One region of the uncultured Alteromonas sp. genome, then DNA from elsewhere that is predicted to be linked to it. Evidence: predicted binding sites of a transcription regulator. Region 1 holds the regulator's gene; each other region holds the start of a gene.
The links. The regulator FNR, encoded in region 1, switches genes on or off when oxygen is low (the NO sensors DNR and NnrR bind a similar motif). The targets are predictions, from matches to a motif close to TTGATCTAGATCAA.
Positions count from the first base shown of each region.

Region 2: a site for FNR is predicted at 1,040-1,053, ahead of AAC006_RS11890 (GbsR/MarR family transcriptional regulator). Genes of this name have one in related genera too.
Region 3: a site for FNR is predicted at 737-750, ahead of AAC006_RS01900 (DUF3149 domain-containing protein). Genes of this name have one in related genera too.
Region 4: a site for FNR is predicted at 1,472-1,485, ahead of AAC006_RS12570 (DnaJ C-terminal domain-containing protein). Genes of this name have one in related genera too.

Region 1 is NZ_CAXBMP010000012.1:103,337-105,542, forward strand. It holds gene AAC006_RS11310 (sulfite exporter TauE/SafE family protein) at 1-371, shown strand, start outside; gene fnr (fumarate/nitrate reduction transcriptional regulator Fnr) at 422-1,162, shown strand; gene uspE (universal stress protein UspE) at 1,260-2,183, shown strand.
Region 2 is NZ_CAXBMP010000013.1:99,523-101,728, reverse strand. It holds gene AAC006_RS11895 (energy transducer TonB) at 1-832, opposite strand, end outside; gene AAC006_RS11890 (GbsR/MarR family transcriptional regulator) at 1,103-1,660, shown strand; gene AAC006_RS11885 (cytochrome ubiquinol oxidase subunit I) at 1,672-2,206, shown strand, end outside.
Region 3 is NZ_CAXBMP010000002.1:39,809-42,014, reverse strand. It holds gene AAC006_RS01905 (HAMP domain-containing sensor histidine kinase) at 1-582, shown strand, start outside; gene AAC006_RS01900 (DUF3149 domain-containing protein) at 858-983, shown strand; gene smrB (endonuclease SmrB) at 1,068-1,661, opposite strand; gene prmB (50S ribosomal protein L3 N(5)-glutamine methyltransferase) at 1,750-2,206, shown strand, end outside.
Region 4 is NZ_CAXBMP010000015.1:20,612-22,817, reverse strand. It holds gene AAC006_RS12580 (LysR substrate-binding domain-containing protein) at 1-152, shown strand, start outside; gene AAC006_RS12575 (chaperone modulator CbpM) at 160-456, opposite strand; gene AAC006_RS12570 (DnaJ C-terminal domain-containing protein) at 449-1,408, opposite strand; gene AAC006_RS12565 (hypothetical protein) at 1,613-1,921, opposite strand.

The DNA.
Region 1 (2,206 bases):
GAAAGTGGTGGCAAGGCTTGAATTATATTGAAGCTATGGGACGCGGCTTATTTAAAGCTATTCAGCCAATATCTAAACGATTTCTTCCATTCAAAAGCCCGGTTTATGCACTACCCTATGGTTTTATATGGGGCTGGCTACCCTGCGGGTTGGTCTATTCCACGTTAACGTGGTCATTAGCATCGGGGTCGGCCGTTGACGGCGCTGCCATCATGTTATTTTTTGGGTTAGGTACTCTGCCCACTTTGTTAGCTGCAAGCGCAGGTAGCCAGTACCTAATAGCTGGTTTTAGGCACCCCGTGGTAAGACAATGCTTTTCCGTAATAGTGGCTATTTACGCTCTCTTTTTAATTTATGCAGCAATTTCATAAACAAAAGAGTAAGATTAATATTAAGTCGACCCTATTTATAGTTTGAACCTATGAGCAAAGGAAGCCAATTCTCAATTCATTGTCAAAATTGCAGTTTCAGCCACTTGTGTTTGCCCGTTGCGCTAAACAAGACTGAGATTGAATCTTTAGATGATATTATTGAGCGAAAGAAACCCCTTCACAAGAGTGATTTGCTGGTAAAGTCGGGAGATAAATTCAACTCTCTTTACGCAGTACGCACGGGCTCTTTTAAGTCTTTCGTCACCAATTCAGATGGTGAAGAGCAGATTACAGGTTTTCACTTCCCTGGCGATATTATCGGCTTCGATGCCTTACGGGAAAATAAGCACCAAAGTTATGCTCAGGCATTAGAAACCGCCATGGTGTGCGAATTACCGTATGAAACGCTTGATGAAATGTCGGTTCAATTTCCTAAGTTAAGACATCAAATAATGAGTTTTATGAGTGCGGAAATTAAACAAGATCATGATCTCATGATGTTGCTTAATAAACGCTCAGCGGAAGAACGTCTATTGTATTTCCTCTCTCAGCTTTCTCAACGTTTCGAAGAACGTGGATTTTCAAATAAAGAATTTCACCTAACCATGACTCGAAATGAAATTGGGAACTATCTTGGTCTAACTATTGAGACCATTAGCCGCCTGTTAAGCCGTTTTCAAAAAGAAAATATTATCCAAGTGGACGGTAAACTCATCACTATTTTAGATTTTGATGAGATGTCACAACGTTTAACGTCTGTGGTTGCACCTAATATCGCCTGTAATAGCTAATCTTCAAAGCTTTTGATCTAAAACAAGTTACGTAATAGCAAATAGGTATTACACTTAAATTGTAGCAACCAAAATTCTGACTATGTTTGGAGGGGTTATGATTAAGTATGAGCGTATTTTAGCGGTTATTGAAGCCGATAGAGAAACCCAACCTGCGCTTAGCCGTGCATATGAACTTGCCAAAAAGACAGGTGCCTCTGTCACCGCCATGCTGGTGGTTTACGACTTATCTTACGATATGACAACCATGCTTAGCCCTGATGATCGTGAAGCCATGCGTGATGCGGTCACTAAAGAACATGCTGGATGGTTGAAAAAAACTTTAGACGACTTAGGTTTTTCTAAAACAGATATAGTTGTGGAATGGAACAACCGTGCCTTTGAAGCTGTGGTGCATTATGTCATCGACAACAGTATAGATTTAGTGGTAAAAGCAACTAAGCGCCATGACGATTTAGCTTCTGTTATTTTTACTCCTACAGACTGGCATCTACTTAGAAAATGTCCCTCCCCCGTATTATTGGTTAAAGATCATGAATGGCCTGAAAATGGTGAAATTATTGCCGCGGTAAATGTAGGCAGTGAAGACGACGAGCATGCCTTACTTAACGACAAAATCACGGTGATTGCTAACGATTATGCCGCGCTGCTCAGCGGTAACGTAAATTTGGTAAACAGCTACCCAGCTACGCCGCTAAATATTGCTATTGAAGTTCCTGAGTTTGACCCAGACACATACAACAACGCGGTAAAGCATCATCACGAACTTGAGATGAACACACACAGCGAGAAGTATGCTATCGATAGTAAGCGCTGTTATGTGAAGGAAGGCCTTCCTGAAAAAGTCATTCCAAAGATAGCCAAAGATATAGACGCTGAACTTGTTATCATAGGTACGGTTGGCAGAATAGGTATTTCTGCGGCTCTCATAGGTAACACCGCAGAACATGTTATTGATGAACTTGTGTGTGATGTACTGGCAATAAAACCAGACGGCTTTATTTCGCCCCTTTCACGGTAATTCAGACAGGTTCATAAACAGCC
Region 2 (2,206 bases), on a different contig from region 1:
GAGACCACGCGCCTAAATGACTCAGCTGACCTTTAGTGACGTTTGCTGACCCAGTCGCTTTAGCAGCCTTCAGTGCATCTGCAAATTGTTGATAGGTTTCTTCAGATAAATTAAGGCCATTAACACTTCCCATTCGCGAAAGGGTTTCGGCGGCACCATTAAAATTGCCGAAATAAAGCTGTGACTGAAAAAGATTCACCGTCGACTTAGCCAATATTGCTATAGGCAAGTGTTCGTATAAATCTACTGTAATTTGGGATTGGCGCATATATTCTAAAAAATTTTCATTTTTATAATAATAGATAGACTTTAACCACGCAGCCAAAGCATGTTCGTTTAAATTTTTAGTATGGTCTTCTACCAAATTGTCTATGGATTTTTTTATGTTAAGCATATCTGCGGTAGGGCTAGAAAGCGCATCTATGGTAGCTTGGTATTCTTTTGCAAAGGCAGGCGTCACGCTACCTTCGCTATGGCCAGCCTCTGAGTATGTGTGTTTAACAAACAGAGTTTGAGCACTTGCTACTGGCTTATTGTTAACGAGCGCAGGAGAATATTGAAGGTTTCTTATGTATTTAGTGACTTTTTTGACATATCTGTCTTTGCCTGAATAATCAAAAACAACGATATCTTTCGTTGTGCCGTCTTTGTCTATTATAAATGAAACTCTTGTCCAACCTTCCATGCCTCCGCGCGAGGTAAAGGTCTCTTCCACTTTATTAGCATTTTTTATTATTTTGGCGGCTTTAACTTCTTTGCTGTTACCATTGGCAAAAGAGAAGCTGCTGGACACGATCAATAACACGCATAATAGCGCAGAAAATATTTTCACAATTTATCCCTAATTTTTAGCGTGTTAAAAGTAATAAACCTCAACATCGCGTTTCCTGTTTAATTCTATATTGTTTATAGCACCTATCTTTTAAACTTAACAATAAATCGAAACGTCACGAGACAACTTATCAACGAACATAAGATTCACCATGCCCATTTATGTCGTTTTCGAGTTCCTCCTAACATAATTTTCATCTGATACTTGTTGATCTCAATCAAACTTCGGCATAAACTTTCAGTAATTTCTGAAAGTTCAGCAGGTATAGACATGAAAATGACACCACTTATTACTTCCGCGGTTATGCATTTCGGCGAAATGGGCAGTCGTTGGGGCTTTAACCGTACTGTGGGCCAAATTTTGGCGCTGATTGTACTTGCTGATGAACCCATCTCAGCGCAAGAAATCGCCGACGCGCTAAATATATCTCGCGGCAACACCAGCATGGGATTAAAGGAGCTTCAGTCGTGGCGCTTGGTAAAACAGCACCTTGTCCCTGGCGAACGAAAAGAGTTCTTTATTGCAGGCGGTGACATTTGGACCCTAGCAAACCGCGTATTCGAAGAGCGCCGCAAACGCGAAATAGACCCTACCATGAGTTTATTGCGAGATTTATTACTCGATACGCCCGCCAACAAAACTGAAGCCAACGCACAAGATAAGCTGAATGAAATTCATGACTTATTAGAGTCGGTAACGGCATGGTCACAAGAGCTTCAAAACCTAGGCCCCGATAAACTTAACACCTTGATGAAACTCGGCTCGGGTGTTGGCCGTATGTTAGAACTGAAAGACAAAATTCTTCCGGGAAAAAATTCCGTTAATTAAGGAGACTATCTGTGGATGCGTTTTTGCTGTCTCGTTTACAATTTGCATTAAATATTAGTTTTCATATTCTGTTTCCTACTATCACCATGGCAATGGGATGGTTCCTTTTCTACTTCAAATTTCGCTCAAATGTAACCGGCCACCCTGTTTGGATGCGTATGTACCGCTTCTGGGTGCGCGTATTCGCACTAAGCTTTGCACTTGGTGTAGTAAGTGGCGTGACCATGTCTTTCCAATTTGGTACCAACTGGCCCGGCTTCATGGAGCGGGTGGGTAATGTGGCAGGCCCCCTATTGGGCTACGAAGTCCTTACTGCGTTTTTCTTAGAAGCCACCTTCCTTGGTATTATGCTGTTTGGTATTCGCCGAGTCCCTAATTGGTTACACACCCTTTCAACATTGATTGTGGCAGTGGGCACTACCATGTCAGCCTTTTGGATTTTGGCGCTTAACAGCTGGATGCAAACGCCTCAGGGGCATGAAGTTATAGATGGCGTTGTGTATGCGGTAAATTGGAGCGAAATTATTTTTAATCCTTCGTTCCCGT
Region 3 (2,206 bases), on a different contig from region 1:
TCCTTGGGGCCTATTTCTAGCCTATTACATAGCGGCCAAATTGTAGGCCAACAAAATGGTGATGCCCGTCTGGTGCGTGTGTTCCATACTATTGAAGAACGTATCGCCCACTTAAACCAATTTGTTCAAGGGTATGGAAGATTTGCAAAATTGCCTCCACCAGTTTTAGCAACAATTGATTGGGATAAAATAACGGCGCAACTCAGCAATCAATGTGACTTTAAGTTAACCATGCAAGAGGCTGTTGAGGTGAAAGCCGATGCAGTCCAATTAGAGCAGCTATTAATTAACTTACTTAAAAATGCCCATGAGTCGGGAGGCGACCCACAGGATGTGGAGCTCGTCATTAAACAAACGGCTTCTCAAGTTATTATTGAAGTACTCGATAGCGGAAAAGGCATGACGGATAGCGTGATGACGAATGCGCTGGTTCCTTTTTATTCCACTAAAGCTAATGGGAGTGGATTAGGGTTAGCGCTATGCCGAGAAATAACGGATGCGCATAATGGCCACTTAGTAATTCAAAACCGAAAAAATAAGGGGTTATGTGTGCGTTTTATTATTGATAAAACCACAAAGTAGCAGGCAAAAAAATAGGGGAACAGACGGGCGTCTGTTCCCCTTACGACGCTAAGCCAAGACCGTTTTTAACCTACGTCGAACAGGCATGTACAATGTATTGCAAATGAGAATGATTTGCAATGGCATTCTAGATTATTTTTAATTTTTTTATACATTGATCTCGATCAACTTCTCTACATCCCTTCTATTTACCGTATTTCAGACTTGATCCAGATCACAAACCTTCGCCAAGAAATCGCTATCATTACCTTATTAACCCTGTGAGGAGAAACACTATGTTACTAAGTATGATTTCAGATCCCGTTGTATGGGGCTCGCTTTTAGGTATTGGTATTATTATTGGAATGGGCGTGTTTTATACCTACCTATTTATGCACAACAGCGCAGAACTTGATAAGTAAAAATTGTTTTGCCTGTATGTCGCGGCGTTTGACATGAATTAGGTAAATGATAGGTCAAGAACTCAGTAACGATAACTACGTTCACTATCGCTTATATTCTGGCGTGGGCACATCTAGCAACACAAGCAATGCCGCTTGTCCGCCGTATTCAAGTGGCGCTTGATGGAAAGCATTCACGTGTGGATGCTGTATTAAGTAGTGGGGGAGTGCATTTTTTAAAACGCCCTGTCCAAACCCGTGCATAATAGAAACACAATCTACCGACTCTTTTCGGGCGGTATAAATTAATGAGGCTATTTCTGTTTTTGCCATTTCTCGGGTCATACCGTGCAAATCCAGCAGAAACTCAGGGGAATAGTCTCCTCGTCTAAGCTGTTTTAGTACATGCGTTGGCACGCCTTCTCGGCAATACCGCATGGGGCCTTCTTGCGGAAGTACGGCTTGGTACATATCGGAAAAACTAAAACTCGCCGCTACCTGCTTACTGCCTTTTAGGTCTTTAACCCCTGCTAATTGCTTTTTCTTTTCAAGGGCGACTTTCTTATTCGGAACAATCTTGTCCTGCTCCATGGGCTTTACACCTTGCACAGCATCAGCAAATGAGAAGGTATCTTCAATCACTTTTGGCTTCTCAATGCCTTTTTTCATGGCTTTTAGTTCTTTTTTAAATGCTTTCATTATGAACCGATATGCAAATTAACGTGGGCGCAGGCGTTATCTTTGGGTATGATACCAGCTTTCATATTCCTGATGTACCCAAGCTCTTATGACCGACAAGTTTTACTTAGAAGAAGCCATCGAAGATTTACACAGCATACTTGATATGATTCGGTGGGCTACCAGTCGATTTAACGACGCCGCCCTCTATTTTGGTCATGGTACCGATAACGCTTGGGATGAAGCATTAAGCCTTACCATGCAAGCGCTACACTTGCCGCATTCGTTATCTGAGCATGTTGGCGACAGCATGTTGTCATCAAGACTCACAAAAAGTGAGCGCGAAAAAATTGCTGAGCTTGTTTTAAAACGAGTTCAAACCCGTATGCCTCTGCCTTACATTACCAACGAAGCTTGGTTTTGCGGCATGCCATTTTACGTTGATGAGCGCGTGCTTATCCCTCGATCTCCGTTTGCAGAACTGATTCAAAATAATTTTGAGCCCTTCGTTAAAGAAGCACCGTCGCATATTTTAGATATGTGCACAGGGGGTGGTTGTATTGCTA
Region 4 (2,206 bases), on a different contig from region 1:
AGCAATTGGTGGTACCCATTGATATTCCCCATCCAGTGCGCTGGAAATCTCATTTTGTATATCTAAAGAACTCACCAAAACAACAACGCATAGCGCATTTCTGTGAGTGGCTTACAGAAAAAATGGCAAACCATGAAGCACTACAAACGTAAAAACAGGTTAAAACCGCGTTAGCCGACGGTGAAGATATTCATTTTCTTCCGTCAGCTTTTCTTTTTGTTTCAGTAACTCAACAATCATCGCTACCGCTACCCAATCCAACTCTAATTGAGAATATAGCGTTATGGCTTTTTTGACCCAACGAACACTGCTGGTATCGAACATCCAGTCGTTCTTATCGTCGCCAGAAACAGGTTCAGCTATCCCGTAATCAATAACTTCAACTATCAATTCTTGGTTTAACCGTTCAACTTGGCAAAGTTCTTCGAATGATATTACTAGCAGCGTATCAACCATTTTCTTTACTCCATTGTGAGCGAGGGTCGTCGTGTTTTAATTCCGCTAGTTGTTGCCATAATACGTTGTCTTCATCACTGGATGTGTTTGGTATAACGATTTTTAAAACTGCAATCATATCGCCAACGCCGGTTTTCATTTTAAGCCCTTTACCCTTAACCCGTAATTTTTGGCCTGTTTGACTATTTGGCTTGATATTTAAACTAATTTTGCCGGTCAACGTTGGCACTTCAACCTTGCATCCCAGTGCTGCTTCCCACGGTAAAACAGGTACAGTTAGAACAAGGTTATGCCCTTCAACATCAAACAATGGGTGCGGTACTAAACGTATGTGTAAATAGAGATCGCCATCTCTACCTTGCCCCTGCCCTTTGCCACCCTGGCCTTTAAGCCTAATCCGCTCTGAGTCAACCACGCCGACTGGTATTTTAACTTTAAGGGTTTTATTGACGTGTTTTATCTGGCCGTTTTCTAGTGATGGTACCGAAAACTGAATTGTTTTTGGCGCTTCTGAAAACAAATCTTCAAGGAATACTGGCACTTCAATCTCAGCATCTTGGCCGTGATTGCTAAACCCTGAAAAATCATCTGCTTGATGACTACGCGGCCCCTGATTAAAACCACCGCCAAATACGGAATTAAAAAAGTCTGAAAAGTCCCCGCCAGTGTGAGCACCATTGAAATCATTATTGCTCTGCCAGCCTGGTGGCGGTTGAAAATTATCGTGTGAAGTAGCACCATATTTTTTCAATTCGTCATATTCAGCTCTGCGCTGCGGATCTTTAAGCACCTCATAAGCTTCAACTAATTCTTTAAATTCTTCATCGGAATTACTGTCAGGCTGCATATCTGGGTGCAGCTTTAGGGCAAGCTTACGATAGGCTTTTTTTATTTCCTTTAAATCAGCATCTTCTTTAACACCAAGGATCTGATAATAATCTTTAAATTCCATTCAATGATGCTCAGCGTAGTGACTATAAAGTACTTAATATAGCGGATGCCGATAAAGTATCGTTTGATATTGATCAAATATCGTCAGGACTGCAAAAAACGGGGAAGGTTATGATTAACGTTGTATAGGAAGTTTGGCTTCAATTTAGGCTAAAAATGAAGGGGGCTAATGCAATGTGACCCGCACAAAAAACGCAAACCTGATTTAATCATCAGGCCCTTCTACAGTAAAGACCAGGTGTCTTCGCATATCTTTTAGAATAACCCCTTTTTTCACCATGGCGGCGCTTAATCGCTTTCGCCATTTTAATAATTCCGGTTCCGCGGCGGCTAAGGATTGTTCATCTTCAAACTGAAAGCGCAGTAATAAAGAACTTGGGAACATCTCGTATTTCATATCAAACCAGCACTGCACCATGCCAGGAATTTCAGCGCGCCCTTGCTCTTCAAGCATGTTCGCGACATCAAGGACAAGTGCTTGTTGTTTAATTTGCACTTTAGAAAGTTTTTTCATCGATAGGGTCCATCTTAGGGGCTAACGTTCGCAGACGCTAAACTTAAACGAAAACCTAGATAAATACCAAGAAAGCAGAGCTAATCAACAAAAAACTTAAAGCAAAAAGTTCACTATAGAATAGTTTTAACACGCCTTTTAGTTGCGCAAACAATAGCTAAACCCAATATCTTACAAACTCACCGAAACAACCTAACCAACTGAATTAAATACACTTACCCATCCCGTAAGTCTCACTTCATGACGTATTTTTAAACCGTTAAGTTTCCGTAAGTTCTTTTTCGT